Regions from separate parts of the Variovorax ureilyticus genome, predicted to be linked through region 1. Evidence: riboswitches for the same ligand, from Rfam matches in the RefSeq annotation. Region 1 holds a riboswitch; the other holds the start of a gene.
What was found. Region 1 has a riboswitch for glycine ahead of WKW77_RS10785 (FAD-dependent oxidoreductase). Riboswitches for the same ligand answer to the same signal wherever they lie in the genome.
Positions count from the first base shown of each region.

Region 2: linked by a shared signal. The riboswitch ahead of gcvT (glycine cleavage system aminomethyltransferase GcvT) and the one ahead of WKW77_RS10785 (FAD-dependent oxidoreductase) in region 1 are both predicted to bind glycine.

Region 1 is NZ_JBBKZU010000004.1:125,539-132,768, forward strand. Features, by position in the region: gene WKW77_RS10775 (FIST signal transduction protein) at 1-303, shown strand, start outside; gene WKW77_RS10780 (D-amino acid dehydrogenase) at 264-1,577, opposite strand; glycine riboswitch at 1,666-1,772, opposite strand; glycine riboswitch at 1,773-1,876, opposite strand; gene WKW77_RS10785 (FAD-dependent oxidoreductase) at 1,912-3,153, opposite strand; glycine riboswitch at 3,232-3,339, opposite strand; gene WKW77_RS10790 (helix-turn-helix domain-containing protein) at 3,485-4,219, opposite strand; gene WKW77_RS10795 (hypothetical protein) at 4,345-5,187, shown strand; gene WKW77_RS10800 (MFS transporter) at 5,214-7,166, shown strand; gene WKW77_RS10805 (phosphatase PAP2 family protein) at 7,177-7,230, shown strand, end outside.
Region 2 is NZ_JBBKZU010000003.1:406,667-413,896, forward strand. Features, by position in the region: gene gcvH (glycine cleavage system protein GcvH) at 1-302, opposite strand, end outside; gene gcvT (glycine cleavage system aminomethyltransferase GcvT) at 345-1,544, opposite strand; glycine riboswitch at 1,559-1,678, opposite strand; glycine riboswitch at 1,691-1,789, opposite strand; gene WKW77_RS09390 (ABC transporter permease/substrate-binding protein) at 1,811-3,343, opposite strand; gene WKW77_RS09395 (alpha/beta fold hydrolase) at 3,482-4,270, shown strand; gene WKW77_RS09400 (ROK family protein) at 4,292-5,377, shown strand; gene WKW77_RS09405 (dienelactone hydrolase family protein) at 5,379-6,068, opposite strand; gene WKW77_RS09410 (phospholipase D-like domain-containing protein) at 6,134-7,230, opposite strand, start outside.

The sequences.
Region 1 (7,230 bases):
GTCTGTGCCGAGATCCGCGAGGAACTGGAGCCCGAGGAGCAGACGCTCGCCACCGCGCGCGCGGTCGCCGGCGATGAAACCGGTGCGGGGCCGCATCCGGCGCGCCGCGTCGCAGGTGCGGTGTACGTGAGCTGCTCGGGCCGTGGGGGGCCGCACTTCGGCGCGCCGAACGCCGAGTTGCAGATCGTGCGCCACGCGCTTGGCGACGTGCCGCTCGTCGGCTTTTTCGCCGCCGGCGAGATCGCGCGGCATCACCTCTACGGCTACACCGGCGTGCTGACGGTCTTCACGGCCGGCGACTGAGCGGCACGCAGCCCGGTGAACGCGAAATCCACCTCGGGCGCGAGCCCGCTCACGATGCGCGCGATCGACTTTCCGGAGCCGCACGCGTGCGTCCAGCCGAGCGTGCCGTGGCCCGTGTTGAGGAACAGGTTCGGCAGCTTGGTCGCGCCGATCAGCGGCACGTTGCTCGGCGTCGCGGGGCGCAGGCCGGTCCAGAACTGCGCCTTCGATGCATCGCCCGCGCCGGGGAAGAGCTGCTCCACCCGACGCACGATCGCTTCGCAGCGCACGCGGTTGAGGTCGCGGTCGTAGCCGTTCAGCTCCGCAGTGCCGGCGATGCGCAGGCGGTCGCCGTTGGCCGATGTGTAGCGCGAGAAGACGAGCTTGAACTCATCGTCGGTCAGCGAGACCTGGTGCGCCTTCGTGGGATCGATCACCGGCATCGTGACCGAGTAGCCCTTGGCCGGATAGATCGGCAGGCGGATGCCCAGCGGCGCTGCGTAGAGCGGGCTGAGCGAGCCCATCGCGAGCACGTAGGCGTCGCCGCGGATGCGCTGGAAGCGGCCTTCGCTGTCGGTGGCTTCGACGTGATCGATGGTGCCGCCGGCTTCGCGCAGCGCGGTCACGGTGTGGCTCATGAGAAAGCGCACGCCAGCGGCTTCGGCGAGCTTGACGAGCTCGCGCGCGAAGCGGTTCGCATCGCCCGATTCGTCTTCGGCGGTGTAGGTGGCGCCGGCGAGCTGCGGGCGCATGTGAGCCAGCGCAGGCTCGAGTGCCACGGCCTCGTCGGCCGAAATCACGCGGCGCTCGCAACCGAGGGCGCGCATCTGCTCGGCCGGCTCGAGCGCGCCATCGAATTCCTTCTGGTTCGTATAGAAGTGCAGGATGCCCTGGGTGCGTTGTTCGTAGCCGATGCCGGTGTCGCGCCGCAGTTGCTGAAGCGTGTCGCGGCTATAAGTGCCCAGGCGCACGATCTGCTCGATGTTGTGGCGGGTGCGCGCCGGGGAGCATTCGCGCAGGAACTGCAGTCCCCAGAGCCACTGCCGCATGTCGGCGCGCAGACGGAAGAGCAGCGGCGCGTCTTCCTTGCCGAGCCATTGCAGCACCTTGAGCGGTGCGCTGGGATTGGCCCACGGCTCGGCGTGGCTCACCGAGATCTGGCCGCCGTTGGCGAAGCTGGTTTCGGCGGCCGGGGTGGCCTGCCGGTCGATCACGGTCACTTCGTGGCCGAGCTGCTGGAGGTAGTAGGCTGAGGTCACGCCGAGCAGGCCGGCGCCAAGAACGATCACGCGCATTTCAGAACCCTTTGAGGTTGCAGCGCTTGGACGAATGGAAACCGGTGCTGTGAAAAAAGAAAAGCAACCGGACTCTCGCGTCCAAGTTGCCGCTCCCCCTGTCCTCGGTACCTGAGAGATTCACCCGTTGCACCCGCAACAGGGCTTGCTCCTTCGGTGCATCACATGGCGTGATGGCTCTCCAGACGGCTCTGACAGTCGATTGCAGTACGGGCCCGTTGCGAGCCGACCTGAGCGTTTATGGGAGTTTGCGCCTTCGGTGGGGCCGCCTTCGCGGCCCGCTCTCCTGCAAGTGGGGCGATTGTAGGGACTTCGCCGCGCGCCGGCTACAGGTCTACAGGCCGCGGAACGCGAAATCGAGCTCGGGCCGCAAGCCGCTCACGATGCGCGCGATGGACTTGCCCGCGCCGAGCGCGTTCGTCCAGCTCGGCGTGCCGGGGGCCGTATTGAGGAAAAGGTTGGGCAGCCGCGTCTTGCCGATCATCGGCAGGCGGTTGCTGCTGACCGCGTGCATCGCGGTTTCGAGCGACGCGCGGCTGGTGTCGACCACGCCCGGAAAGAGGGTCTCGACGCGGCGAAGGATTGCATCGAAGCGGTCCGAATCGGGTTCGTTCTCCTCGTCATCGGAGACGCGGACCGTGGAGGTGATGCGCAGGTGGTGGCCGCCGGCGTTCTCCACCCGCCGGATGCGCAGCTTGCCCTGGCGGTCGTGCAGCGCGATGCGGGGCGCCATCGAGAGATCCTTGGTCGGCAACGTGACCACGTACTCGCGCACAAAGCGCAGCGGCATGTCGATGCCGAGGTGCTCGGCATGCAGCACGCTCGATGCGCCGAGCGCCAGCACATAGGACTGCGCACGCACGATCATCGGCTGACCCTGTGCATCCAGCAGCTCGACGTGGTCGATGCGGCCGTCGCGCTCCTTCAGCGAGACCACGGTGTGCTTCATCATGAAGCGCACGCCTGCCGCGCGGCACAGGAAGACGATGCCTGCCGCGAACTGCGAAGGGTCGCGCGCCGGATCGTCGGGCGAGTAGGTCGCGCCAGCCAGTCGGCCGCCCAAGAGATGCAGGGATGGCTCCAACCCGATCGCCTCGTCGGCCGACAGCAGGCGGTCCTCGCAGCCCAGTTCCGACCAATGCGGGGCCCGTTCGATGCGTCCCCGGAACGACTTGGCATCGGTGTAGACGGTCATATGACCGGTCGAGCGCGGGCGCTGCGGCATGCCGGATTCATCGCGCAGCGCGAGGGCGCTCCGGCGGCTGTAGGCGGCCAGGCGGACCAGGTGATCGAGCGGATTGCTTCCGGGAGGCATCGCCGCGCGGTCGAGCAGCTTCCCGAAACGACGACGCACGAAGGCCCGAAGGCGCGACCAGGGACCTGGCGCCGGCTTCGTCGGCAACGATACGTGGCCGGTGTCGGGCGCCGCAGTGCCTTCGGGGGAGGGAATCCGGCCCCGGGCCTTGGCAGCCGGCGTCGCATGGCGATCGATCACGATCACCTCGTGACCGAGCTGCTGGAGGTAATAGGCCGTCGTGACGCCGTGCAGGCCGGCGCCGAGTACTACCACGCGCATGTCCGAATCCTTTTGGGAGGGCATGAACGGCCGGGGCGAGTACTCACTGTGCGGAGCGTCGGACCGGGGGTTCAGATCGCCGCTCCCTCTGTCTCTTGTACCTGAGAGATTCATCGGCTGCGGCATGCAGCGGACTTGCTCCTTCGGTGCGCCGCGTCGGTGCGGCGTCTCTCCAGTCGGCGTTGTCTAAAAAGGGGGCAGTCAACGAACCGCGCTGCGGTTCACCTGAGCGTTCATGGGAGATTGCGCCACCGGTGGGACGGGTGCCGTCCGCTTTTCTGCCCGCCGAATTTTATCGAGGAAACCGGTTTCTGTCTTTTTCTGGCGTAGGTCAATTCCTGCGTAGACGGGTGAAAAGTTCGAACTCCCAGTTGCGCATTCCAAGCAGAAGGGTGTAGCCCTCGCGCTCTTTCGGTGACAGTTTCTGGTCGGTCTGATGCTGCTGGGCGAAGTCCTGGGCGACGCGCTGGAGGCGATCCAGAAAAGCGGGCGCGAGCGACTTGCTGATCGAGCCGTGCACCAGTAGCAGCCCTTCCGACGGGCCGTCGAAGCCGCCGCGGTAGTAGTCGAGCACGACGTTCTCGCGGAAGAAATCCATCACCGGCCCGTGCGGACGCCACCGGAAGGTCTTCGCGAGCTTCAGGCGATACCGGTTCAGCGGGCGCAGTTCGATGATGCCGATGCGATCGAGCTGCGCGAGGTAGCCGATGCACTCGGCCTCGGTCATGCGGTAGGCCGCGACGATCTGTTCCAGGGTCCATTGGCTCAGGACGCAGATCGCGACGAGCAGCAGCTTCTTGTCCTTGACCACCGCTTGTTCCTGCTCCAGCGTCAGTTCCTTGAGCAGCGGCTGCGAATCCGCCACGCGGCGCGCGAGTTCGGCGAAGTCGATCTTCAGGGCGCGGCAGATGGCGTCGACCCGGGTGAGCGGCATGTCACCCTTGGCGAGCATCCGCTTGACGCTGGATTCGGCCATGTCGAGCGACTTGGCGAGATCCGCGTAGGTCATGCGGGCATTCTTGAGTTCGTTCTTGAGAGCGACGACCAGGTCGACGGTGGTACTCATGGGAGAGGAGGGTATAGCCCGGCGATACCGGTGGTGGTGGATAAGTGCTCCGTATCGATTTTCGATGCCATGGAGAGGGTTGGCAACCTAGATTGCGCCCATCGAGTTATCTGTTGGAGTCCGCCATGTCGCTCTCGTCCCTCTCGAATCGCGAACGTTGCCTCCTGTCGCTGTTCGCGTTGCTTCTGCTGGCCGCAATCGCCGGGCCGGCGATTCCCGTTTCCGCCCCTGCCGGCGCGCCGTTCGCCGACGAGCAGGCCTGGGGCGCCGTGCCGAACGCCATGGACGTGCTGAGCAACCTGCCTTTCGCCGCGATCGGCATCTGGGGCCTGCGCTGGCTCCGCTGGCTCGACTGCGCGCACGAGGAAGCACTGGACGCCGCGCCGGTGCAGCATGCCGGATGGCACCAGCCGGTGAACACCCTCGATTGCGCCTGGATGTTCTTCGCGGGCCTGATCCTGACTGCGCTCGGCTCTGCCTTCTATCACCTGCAGCCCGACAGCGTGCGACTGGCCGCGGATCGTGCCGGTATGGCCGTCGCGTTCGCGGGCCTGATCGGCTTCGCAACCTGCGAGCGGGTGAGCGCCCGCGCCGGATGGCCCGCTGCATGGTTCACGCTGATCGGCGGATTGCTGGCCGCCGCGGTGTGCCACGAGACCGGCAACGCGCTTCCCTGGGCGCTGGTGCAGTTCGGCGGCATGGCCCTGGTCGCGCTGCTGTCGTTCGCGCGGCCGACAAGCGGCGCAGTGGGGCTCCGTCTGGGCTGGGTGATCTTCTTCTATGCCCTCGCGAAGCTCTTCGAACTCGCGGACCACGCGATCTTCGAGGCCACCCATCACCTGATTTCGGGTCACAGCCTCAAGCACCTGACGGCCGCGCTGGCCGCGTTGCCGGTGCTGCACGCGCTTCAGTCCATCGGCCGTCAGACGCTGCGGCACAATCCGGGCGCCGTCACCGTGACGGCATGAGGAAGGCCGCCAACCAGGCATTGCGAATGACAACGACCGCCAACGCATCATCCTCCGCCGGGCTCGACGCCGAGGCGCATGCCAACCAGTTCGCGCTGCTGGGGCAGCGGCGCTTCGCGCCGTTCTTCTGGACGCAGTTCGCCGGGGCGGCGAACGACAACCTCTTCAAGTTCGCGTTCACCGTGATGGTGACCTACCAGCTCCAGTTGAACTGGATGCCGCCGGCCATGGCGGGGCTGGTGATCGGCGCGCTCTTCATCCTGCCCTACCTGCTGTTCTCCGCGACCGCCGGACAGCTCACCGACAAGTTCGACAAGACGAAGATGATCCGCTTCGTCAAGAACATCGAGATCGTGATCATGCTCATCGCCGCGTGGGGCTTCATGCGCGCCGATGCCGTGGTGCTGCTGGCATGCGTGTTCCTGATGGGGCTGCATTCCACGCTGTTCGGGCCCGTCAAGTTCGCCTATCTGCCGCAAGTGCTGGATTCGCGCGAACTCACCGGTGGCAACGGCATGGTCGAGATGGGCACCTTCGTCGCCATCCTGCTCGGCCAGGTCGCGGGCGGCCTGCTGGTCGCGGTGCCCGGGATCGGGCACACCTCGGTGGCGGCGGCCTGCGTGCTGCTGGCGCTGGCCGGGCGCGCGGTGGCGCAGGCGATTCCGGCCGCGCCGGCCACCGATCCGGGGCTGCAGATCAACTGGAACCCGGTCAGCGAAACCTGGCGCAATCTCAAGCTCGCGCACGGCAACGTCGTGGTGTTCCGCTCGCTGCTCGGCATCTCGTGGATGTGGTTCTTCGGCGCGACCTTTCTGAGCCAGTTCCCGAGCTTCGCCAAGGAGGTGCTGCACGGCGACGAACAGGTGGCCTCGCTGCTGCTGGTGGTGTTCTCGGTGGGCATCGGTATCGGCTCGCTGCTGTGCGAGACGCTCAGCCGCCGACAGGTCGAGATCGGGCTCGTGCCGCTCGGTGCGATCGGCATGAGCGTGTTCGCGATCGACCTGTACTTCGCGTCGCGCGCGCTGCCGGCGCTCGGCGATCTGGGGCTCGGCGCATTCCTGCACCAGCCGGCCCACTGGCGCGTGCTGGCCGACCTCGGCCTGCTGTCCCTCTTCGCGGGCCTCTACAGCGTGCCGATGTATGCGCTCATCCAGATGCGAAGTCAGCCGACACACCGCGCGCGCATCATCGCAGCCAATAACATCCTCAATGCGCTCTTCATGATCGCCAGTGCGGTGATCGCCGGGGCGCTCCTGAAGACCGGCTTCACGATCCCTCAGATCTTCCTGATCATCGGCATCGCGAATGCGGTCGTCGCGTTCTACATCTTCATGCTGGTGCCGGAATACCTCCTGCGTTTCGTTTCGTGGCTGCTGTCGAATGTCGTCTACCGCTTCGGCGTGAAGGGCGGCGAGCACATCCCGGCCGAAGGCGCGGCGGTGCTGGTCTGCAACCATGTGAGCTTCATCGATGCGGTGCTGCTGATGGCGGCAAGCCCGCGCCCGATCCGCTTCATCATGGATCACCGCATCTTCGCGGTGCCGGTGCTCGGATGGCTCTTCCGGCTCGCGAAGGCCATTCCGATCGCGCCACAGAAGGAAGATCCCGTCGCCTACGAAGACGCCTTCAGGCAGGCCGTGCAGGTGCTGCGCGAAGGCGACCTGCTGGCGATCTTCCCGGAAGGCGCGATCACGCGCGACGGCCAGCTCCAGCCCTTCAAGGGCGGCGTGATGAAGGTCCTCGAGGCCGCGCGCGCCGAAGGCATCGCGCCCCCCGTGGTGCCCATGGCATTGACCAATCTGTGGGGTTCCTTCTTCAGCCGCATCGAAGTGCGCCAGGGGCAGAACGTCGCGATGGTGCGGCCTTTCCGGCGCGGCTACTTCAGCCGCGTGGGACTCAACGTCGGCAACGCGGTGCCCTATTCCGATGTGCAACCCGATGTCTTGCAGCAGCGCGTGAGCGGACTCATGGGGGCATGAGTCTCGCCTGATGCTCGCGTTGCACGACCTCGCACTCTGGCCCGCTGTCACCTGGTTCGGTGAC
Region 2 (7,230 bases), on a different contig from region 1:
ACCTTGAAGAACCAGCCCCCTTCCATCGGCGCGCTGTTGGCCAGCGACGGATCGGCGCGCAGCGCTTCGTTGACTTCCGTGATCTCGCCGGAAACGGGCATGAACACATCCGCCGCCGCCTTGACCGACTCGACCACACCGGCCACCTCGCCCTGGGCGAAGGACTTTCCCACCTCCGGCAGGTCGACGAAGACCACATCGCCGAGCGCGTCCTGCGCGTGGACGGTGATGCCGACGGTGACGAGCGCCGCATCCGATTCGGTGCGGACCCACTCGTGATCCTTGGTGAACTTGGTGGTCATGAAAAATGCTCCTTGATGAAAAAACGGTGAAAGCGTGTGACTTCAGCCGCGGTAGTAGCGGGCGGGAACGAAAGGCATGGTGCTGACTTCCATCGGTACCGGCTTGCCGCGCACGATCGCCTGGATGCGCGTGCCGGGCTCGGCATAGGCGAGCGCGACGTAGCCCATGGCGATCGGCCGGTCGACCGTCGGACCGAGCAGCCCGCTGGTGACATGGCCAATGGCCGCGCCTTCGAAGGATTCGAGCGGGGTGCCGTCGCGCACCGGGATACGCTCCAGCGCGACGAGGCCCACGCGCTTGCGCTTGAGGGTGTCGTGGTCGAGATGGCCGGCCGTGCCGGTCGATGCGGTGAACTGCGCCAGGATCTTCGCGGCGCCCGGGAAGCCGCCTTCGCGCGCGCCGCCCGCGCGGCGAACCTTTTGCATCGCCCAGCCGAGCGAAGCCTCGACGGGCGTGGTGGTTTCGTCGATGTCGTTGCCGTAGAGGCACAGCCCCGCTTCGAGCCGCAGCGAATTGCGCGCGCCGAGGCCGATCGGCTTGACTTCGGGTTGCGCCAGCAGCAGCCGGGCGAGCGCTTCGGCATCGGCGGCAGCAACGGAAATCTCGAAGCCGTCCTCGCCGGTATAGCCGCTGCGGGTGACGAAGGCCGGGATATTGCCGATGCGCACTGCACCGCCGGTCATGAAGACGAACTGCTCGATGCCGGGCGAAAGCCGCGCGAGCGTCGATGCGGCCTGCGGACCCTGAAGCGCGAGCAAGGCGTGGTCGGGCATCGGCAGGACCTGGCAGCGGTGGCCGATCTTCGCGTTGATGTGCGCGATGTCGGCGGCCTTGCACGCGCCGTTGACCACGACGAACCACGAATCGTGGCCTTCGTTGAAGAACATGAGGTCGTCGAGGATGCCGCCCTCGTCATTGAGCAGCAGCCCGTATCGCTGCTTGCCCGGCGCGAGCCCGGCAACGTCGACCGGCATGAGAGTCTCGAATGCGGCCGCGGCGTCGGGACCGACCAGTCGAAGCTGGCCCATGTGCGAGATGTCGAACAGGCCGGCGGCCTCGCGTGTGTGTTTGTGCTCGGCCATCAGGCCGGCGGGGTATTGCACGGGCATCGCGTAACCCGCGAAAGGCACCATGCGCGCGCCGAGTTCCACGTGCAGGGCGTGGAGCGGCGTCTTCAGAAGGTCGTCGGTCGATGCGGAAGCCAAGGCATTCTCCAAAGGCAAAGGGGTAGTCCGATCCATGACCGGAGCCATGGGCCACCCCTGCTGTCCGCTTTACCTGAGAGATTCACCCCACGATCGAGGCTTGCTCCTTCGGTGGACGATTCCGCCATCCGTCATTGCGGGGCGGGTCGCCTCTCTCCAGCAAGGAAACGCCCGCTGGGGCGCTTCGTCAGTCCTTTTGCCTGAGCGTTCGGGCCCCTGCAATGCGGGGCCCTGCGCCTTCGGCGGCCCCGTCGCGCGAGGCTCTCTCCTGACTGGGCGAGTGTAAGGGATCGACAGTCTCCTCAGCGCCCGCGACGCATCAGGTACTCGAGGATTTCGAAGACCGCTTCGCTCAGCAGCGCCAACGCCGCGGCCGGAATCGCGCCGGCCGCGAGCAACTGGCGGTCATTGAGCGCGAGGCCGGTCACGATCCGCTCGCCGAAGCCGCCCGCGCCGATGAAGGCGGCGATGGTCGCGGTGCCGATCGCGATGGTGGTCGCCGTCCGCACGCCGGCCAGGATGGTGGGCAGCGCCAGCGGCAACTGCACCAGGCGCAGGCTTTGGCCGTGGGTCATGCCCAGCGCCGTGCCGGCCATCCGCAGCCCGGACGGCACTTCCGTCAGCCCGGTCACCGTGTTGCGCATGATGGGCAGCAGCGAATACAGGGTGAGTGCGATCAACGCAGGCAAGGTGCCGATCACGCCGACGAGCGAGATCAGGATCGCCAGCAGCGCAAGCGATGGGATGGTCTGCAGCAGCCCCGTCAGCCCGAGCACCAGCGCGCGGGCGCGCAGGCGGGGAAACACGAGGATGCCCAGGGGCACCGCGATCAGGATCGCGAGCCCGACGGAGATCGCGACCAGCAGCAGGTGCTGGCGGGCGAGGCGGCCGAAGTCCGGACCGAACAGCTTGGCGGTGAAGCCGCGCGCGGCGGTGTCGCGGGATCCTGCTGCGCCGGCCGGCGCCTGCGCCTTGGCGGGCGCGAGGAAGTCCCGCGCGATGGAGTCGAAGGCCGCGCCGTTGAGCTCGGCGCGCGCATTCATCGCGATCATGGTCCGCTCGTCGATGCGGCCTTCGAGCTTCTGCAAGGCAGCCCATGCGGCCGGCCAGCGCGTGGGCAGGTCGAGGCGGTAGAGCACGACGGCGTCGTAGCGCGGGAAGTACTGCCGGTCGTCCTCCAGCACGCGCAGGCCGAGATGGTCGATCTTCGCGTCGGTGGTGTAGATGTCCATCACGTCGATCTGCTTCGCGGCGATGGCGTCGTAGGCCAGGCCGTGGTCGAGACCGGTCGGCCCCTGCTTGAACCCGTAGCGATCGGCGAGCCCCTGCCAGCCGTCGGCGCGGCCGATGAATTCGTTCGACAGGCCCAGCTTCAGCCCGGTGTGCTTGGCAAGATCGCTCAGGGTGCGGATGCCGAGCCGGTCCGCGTCCGCCGCGCGCATCGCGAGCGCGTAGCCGTCGTTGAAGCCCAGCGGAATCGCGGCGCCCAGGCCGAGGGGGCGCAGCGCGGCGTTCATCTGCTCGAGCGTCATCGATCCGTTGCTCTTGAGGATCTCCAGCGCGATGGTCCCGGTGTATTCGGCATAGAGGTCGATGCCGCCGGAGTTCAGCGCCTCGTAGACGATGGCGGTGTTGCCGAGCCCTTGCCGCACCACGGGCTGGGACGGCAGATGCGAAGCGGCCGTCTGCGCCAGCACCTCGGCGAGGATGTACGACTCCGTGAAGCGCTTGGAACCGACGCGCATCGTTTCTTGCTGAGCGTGCGACGGCATCGCGCCCCAAAGGAGCCCCACGCAGGCAAGGGCGGCGAACCAGATGCGGCGCAGCGGCGTCATCGATCCAGTGTATCGGCCCGACCGCCTTGTGGAACAGGGGAGGGAGCGGCATAGCGTGATCGGCGCCGAGGTGTTGTCCTACAGCGGGCGGTGCGTCGGGCCGATGCTGGGTTGACAAATCTGAACGCAAACTGAAGCGTGCTCATCAATTACGTCCGCCGCGGCGAAGGCAAGCCGTTGCTGCTCGTTCACGGGCTCGGCAGCAATTGGCGATCATGGCGGACGGTGCTGAAGCCGCTGGCCGCCGAGCGCAGCGTGACAGCGATCGACTTGCCGGGTTTCGGCAAGAGTCCGTCCCTGCCCGGCGAGGTCTCGATCCGTACGATGTCCGATGCCGTCTCGCAGTTTCTGCGGGAACACGAACTGCTCGGCACCGATGCGGTGGGCAGTTCGCTCGGCGCCCAGCTGGTGCTCGAACTGGCGCGACGGGGGGGCGTGGTCGGCGCCGTGGTGTCGCTGGGCCCGTTGGGCTTCTGGGCCGGCTGGGAACGGCAGGCCTACTGGGCATCGGCGTGCTTCTGGTGGCGTATGGCGCGGCTGATGCGGCATTCGATGCCGGCGATCGCCACGCACGAATGGTCGCGCGGGCTGCTCCTCGCGCAGCTTTCGGCGCGGCCGGAGCTGCTTTCTGCTTCGCATCTGGTGGAGGAGATGCGCAGTTGCGCTGCTTCGGCATCGTTCGGCGCGATGCTCGGCGGACTTGTGCGAGCCGCGCCCATGGAAGGCATCGCCGCCGGCCGTCCGGGCAAGAGGCTCGTGATCGGGTGGGGCCGTTCCGACCGGATCTGCCTTCCCCGGCAGGCCGAGCGCGCGCAGCGATTGTTCCCGGACGCGCGGCTGCACTGGTTCGAGCGTTGCGGCCACTATCCGCACTGGGATGCGCCGGAGGAAACCGCGCGCCTCATTTTGAAGACGACCGCCGATTGAACGGCGAAGGAGCGGCAAGGCATGGCCAGGCACAAGCACCGCAAGCGCACCGGCGACCACCATCCGCTGCCCGACGTGCATGGCGCGCGCGAGCTGCCCTCGGTGGTGGTCGAGGGCTACAGCCTCCAGTTGCGCGACAAGGACGGTTTCGTCGGCGACCAGGCGAGCCAGACTGCGTTCCGCGAACTGCTCGAACGCTGGCGCCGACGGCGTCGCAAGAAGGGCAACGATCCGCTGGGCGGCCTGCATTCCAGGGAACTGACGAAGAAGGCGCTCGATCAGGCACTCGGCAAGAAGGCGTCGGAGGCCGCGGACGTGGTCCACGGGGTCATCGAGGAATTCGCCGAGGAACTGGCCTGGGTGACCGAGCGCTTCATGCACCATCCGTCATGGAAGGGGGTGGAGCGAATCGTGATCGGCGGTGGCTTTCCGGAGAGCGATGTGGGGGAACGGGCGATCCTGCAGACCTCGGCCCTGCTGGAGGACATGGGGATCTCCGTGCAACTGGGCCGCATCAGCCACGAGACCGACGACGGCGGCCTGCTCGGATGGGTGCATCTGGTGCCGCCGCCGCTGCTCAAGGGGCACGACGCGATCCTCGCGCTCGACATCGGCGGCACCAACGTGCGCTGCGGCATCGTCAAGACGCGCAGGCGGCGTGCACGCGACCTGTCGAAGGCCAAGGTGATCCACCGCGAGAAGTGGCGCCACGCCGACGACGGGCCCAGCCGCAAGGTGCTGGTCGACCGCCTGGTGGAGATGCTCGAAGAGCAGATGCGCTACTGCGGCAGGAAGGGCATCCGCCTCGCCCCTTTCATCGGCATCGGCTGCCCGGGTCTGATCCGCAAGGACGGATCGATCGCGCGCGGCGCGCAGAACCTGCCCGGCGACTGGGAGAGCGAGAACTTCCACCTGCCGAGCCGGCTGTGCAAGCGGATCCCGACGATCGGCGGGGAGCCGACCGTCGTGCTCATGCACAACGACGCGGTCGTGCAGGGCCTGAGCGAGCTGCCCTTCATGCGCGACGTGAAGCGCTGGGCCGTGCTGACCATCGGCACGGGCCTCGGCAACGCGAGCTACTGCAACAAGGCGGCGAAGGCCTCCTGAATCAGCCCGCCAGCTCCTTGCCGAAGAAGCGCAGTGTCCGGTCCCACGCGAGTTGCGCCCAGACCGCGTCGTACTGCGTGATCGGGATGCGTCCCGGCCCTTGCGCGGTTTCGTTGGCGAAGGCGTGATGCGCCAGGTAGCGGTGGCCTTCGTAGCGCACGCCCGCGCCGCGGAGCTTTTCTTCGAGCGCATCGACGCCGGCGATCGCGAAGGCCTCGTCCTGCGTTGCCCAGTGCGCCATCACCGGTGCCTTGATCTTCGAGGCGTCGACGTATTCGAGCGGGGGGTAGCCGTACCAGACCACGCCGGCATCGGCTTCGGGCGCCATGGTCAAGCCCAGCACCGTGAGTGCACCGCCCATGCAGTAGCCGGTGACGCCCACCTTGCCGCCGCGCGCCTTCAGGTATTGGACGGCGCCGCGAACGTCCTGCGATGCGGCGTCGCCGAAGTTCAGGCCCGTCATCAGGTGATGGGCTTCCTCGGCCTCGACGGTGGACTTGCCGCGATAGAGGTCGGGCACCAGCGCCGTGAAGCCCGCATTGGCGAAGCGGTCCGCCACGCCGCGGATCTGGTCGTTGATGCCCCACCATTCCTGGATCACCACCACCGAGCCGACCGCCTTGTCGGCCTCGGCCAGATAGCCGTTGACGCTGCCGCCGTCGGGGCGCTTGAACTGCACGACATTTCCCATGGAGATCTCCTGAGGTTGATTGGTGTTTCGGTCGACGAGGGGCGAGAAGTATCGGCCATGAAGGCTCAGAGCTGGAAGGCGATGGTCAGCAACAACCCTTCGGCCACGTCACGAATCAGGCCCGGCTGGCGCGCCCGGTAGGTGTCGCCGGCCGAAGCCGTGGTTTCGATCCATTGCGCGAGCCAGTCGACCTGCGAGTGGCCGTAGAACACCACCGCCGCCTCGTGATTGATGAGCAGGCTGCGCATGTCGAGGTTGATCGAGCCGCACAGTGCGAGGTCATCGTCCACCACGACCGCCTTGGCGTGGGCCATGAAAGGCAGCATGCGGAAGATGACGCCGGCGCGCGTGAGATCGCGCATGGCTCTTGCGCGAACGAAGTCGGCGAGCCGGTGGTTCGATTGCGCGGGGATGGCGATCGTGACCTGCACGCCGCGCCGGGCGGCGAGGCGCAGTGCATCGCGCAGGCCGTCACCCGGCACGAAGTAGGGCGTGATCGCGAGCACGCGGTGTTCGGCGCGGAAACAGGCATCGATGAGCAGCGCCTGCGCGGTGTCTTCGGTCTGGTCCGGCCCGCTTGGCAGAAGCTGCGCGAATTCGCCTTCCACGTGAACGTCGCCGGCGGCCACTTCGCGCGGCTTGCGGCCGCGCACCGAGGACCAGTCATGGTCGAACTGCCGCGCCGCCGCCGCTGCGACGCTGCCTTGCAGGTCGAATGAAAGATCCCGCCAGGGCACCGGATGGTCGTCGTTGCCGGTGAAGTATTCGCCCGCGAGGTTGCGGCCGCCGGACCACAGCCATTGGTCGTCCGCGATGGTGAACTTGCGATGGTTTCGCAGGTTTCGCGGCCCCGTCCGGCGCAGACTGAAGATGGGGCGGAACACCGCGATCTCGGCGCCCGCGTCGCGCAGCGTGTCGAAGTGCGATCGCGGCAGCGACAGCGCGCCGAAGCCGTCGAGCAGCACGCGGACCTTCACGCCGTCGCGGGCGCGCCGCGCCAGCCGGTTGATGACGTCATGGCCGAGCGCGTCGTCGCCGATGATGAAGGTGCAGATGTCCAGACGAACCCGCGCGCCTTCGACCACCTCGAAGAGCGCATCGCGCGCCGCCGCGCCGTCGGAGTGGAAGCGCACTGCGCACGGCCCCGGCGGGGCGAGGCCGA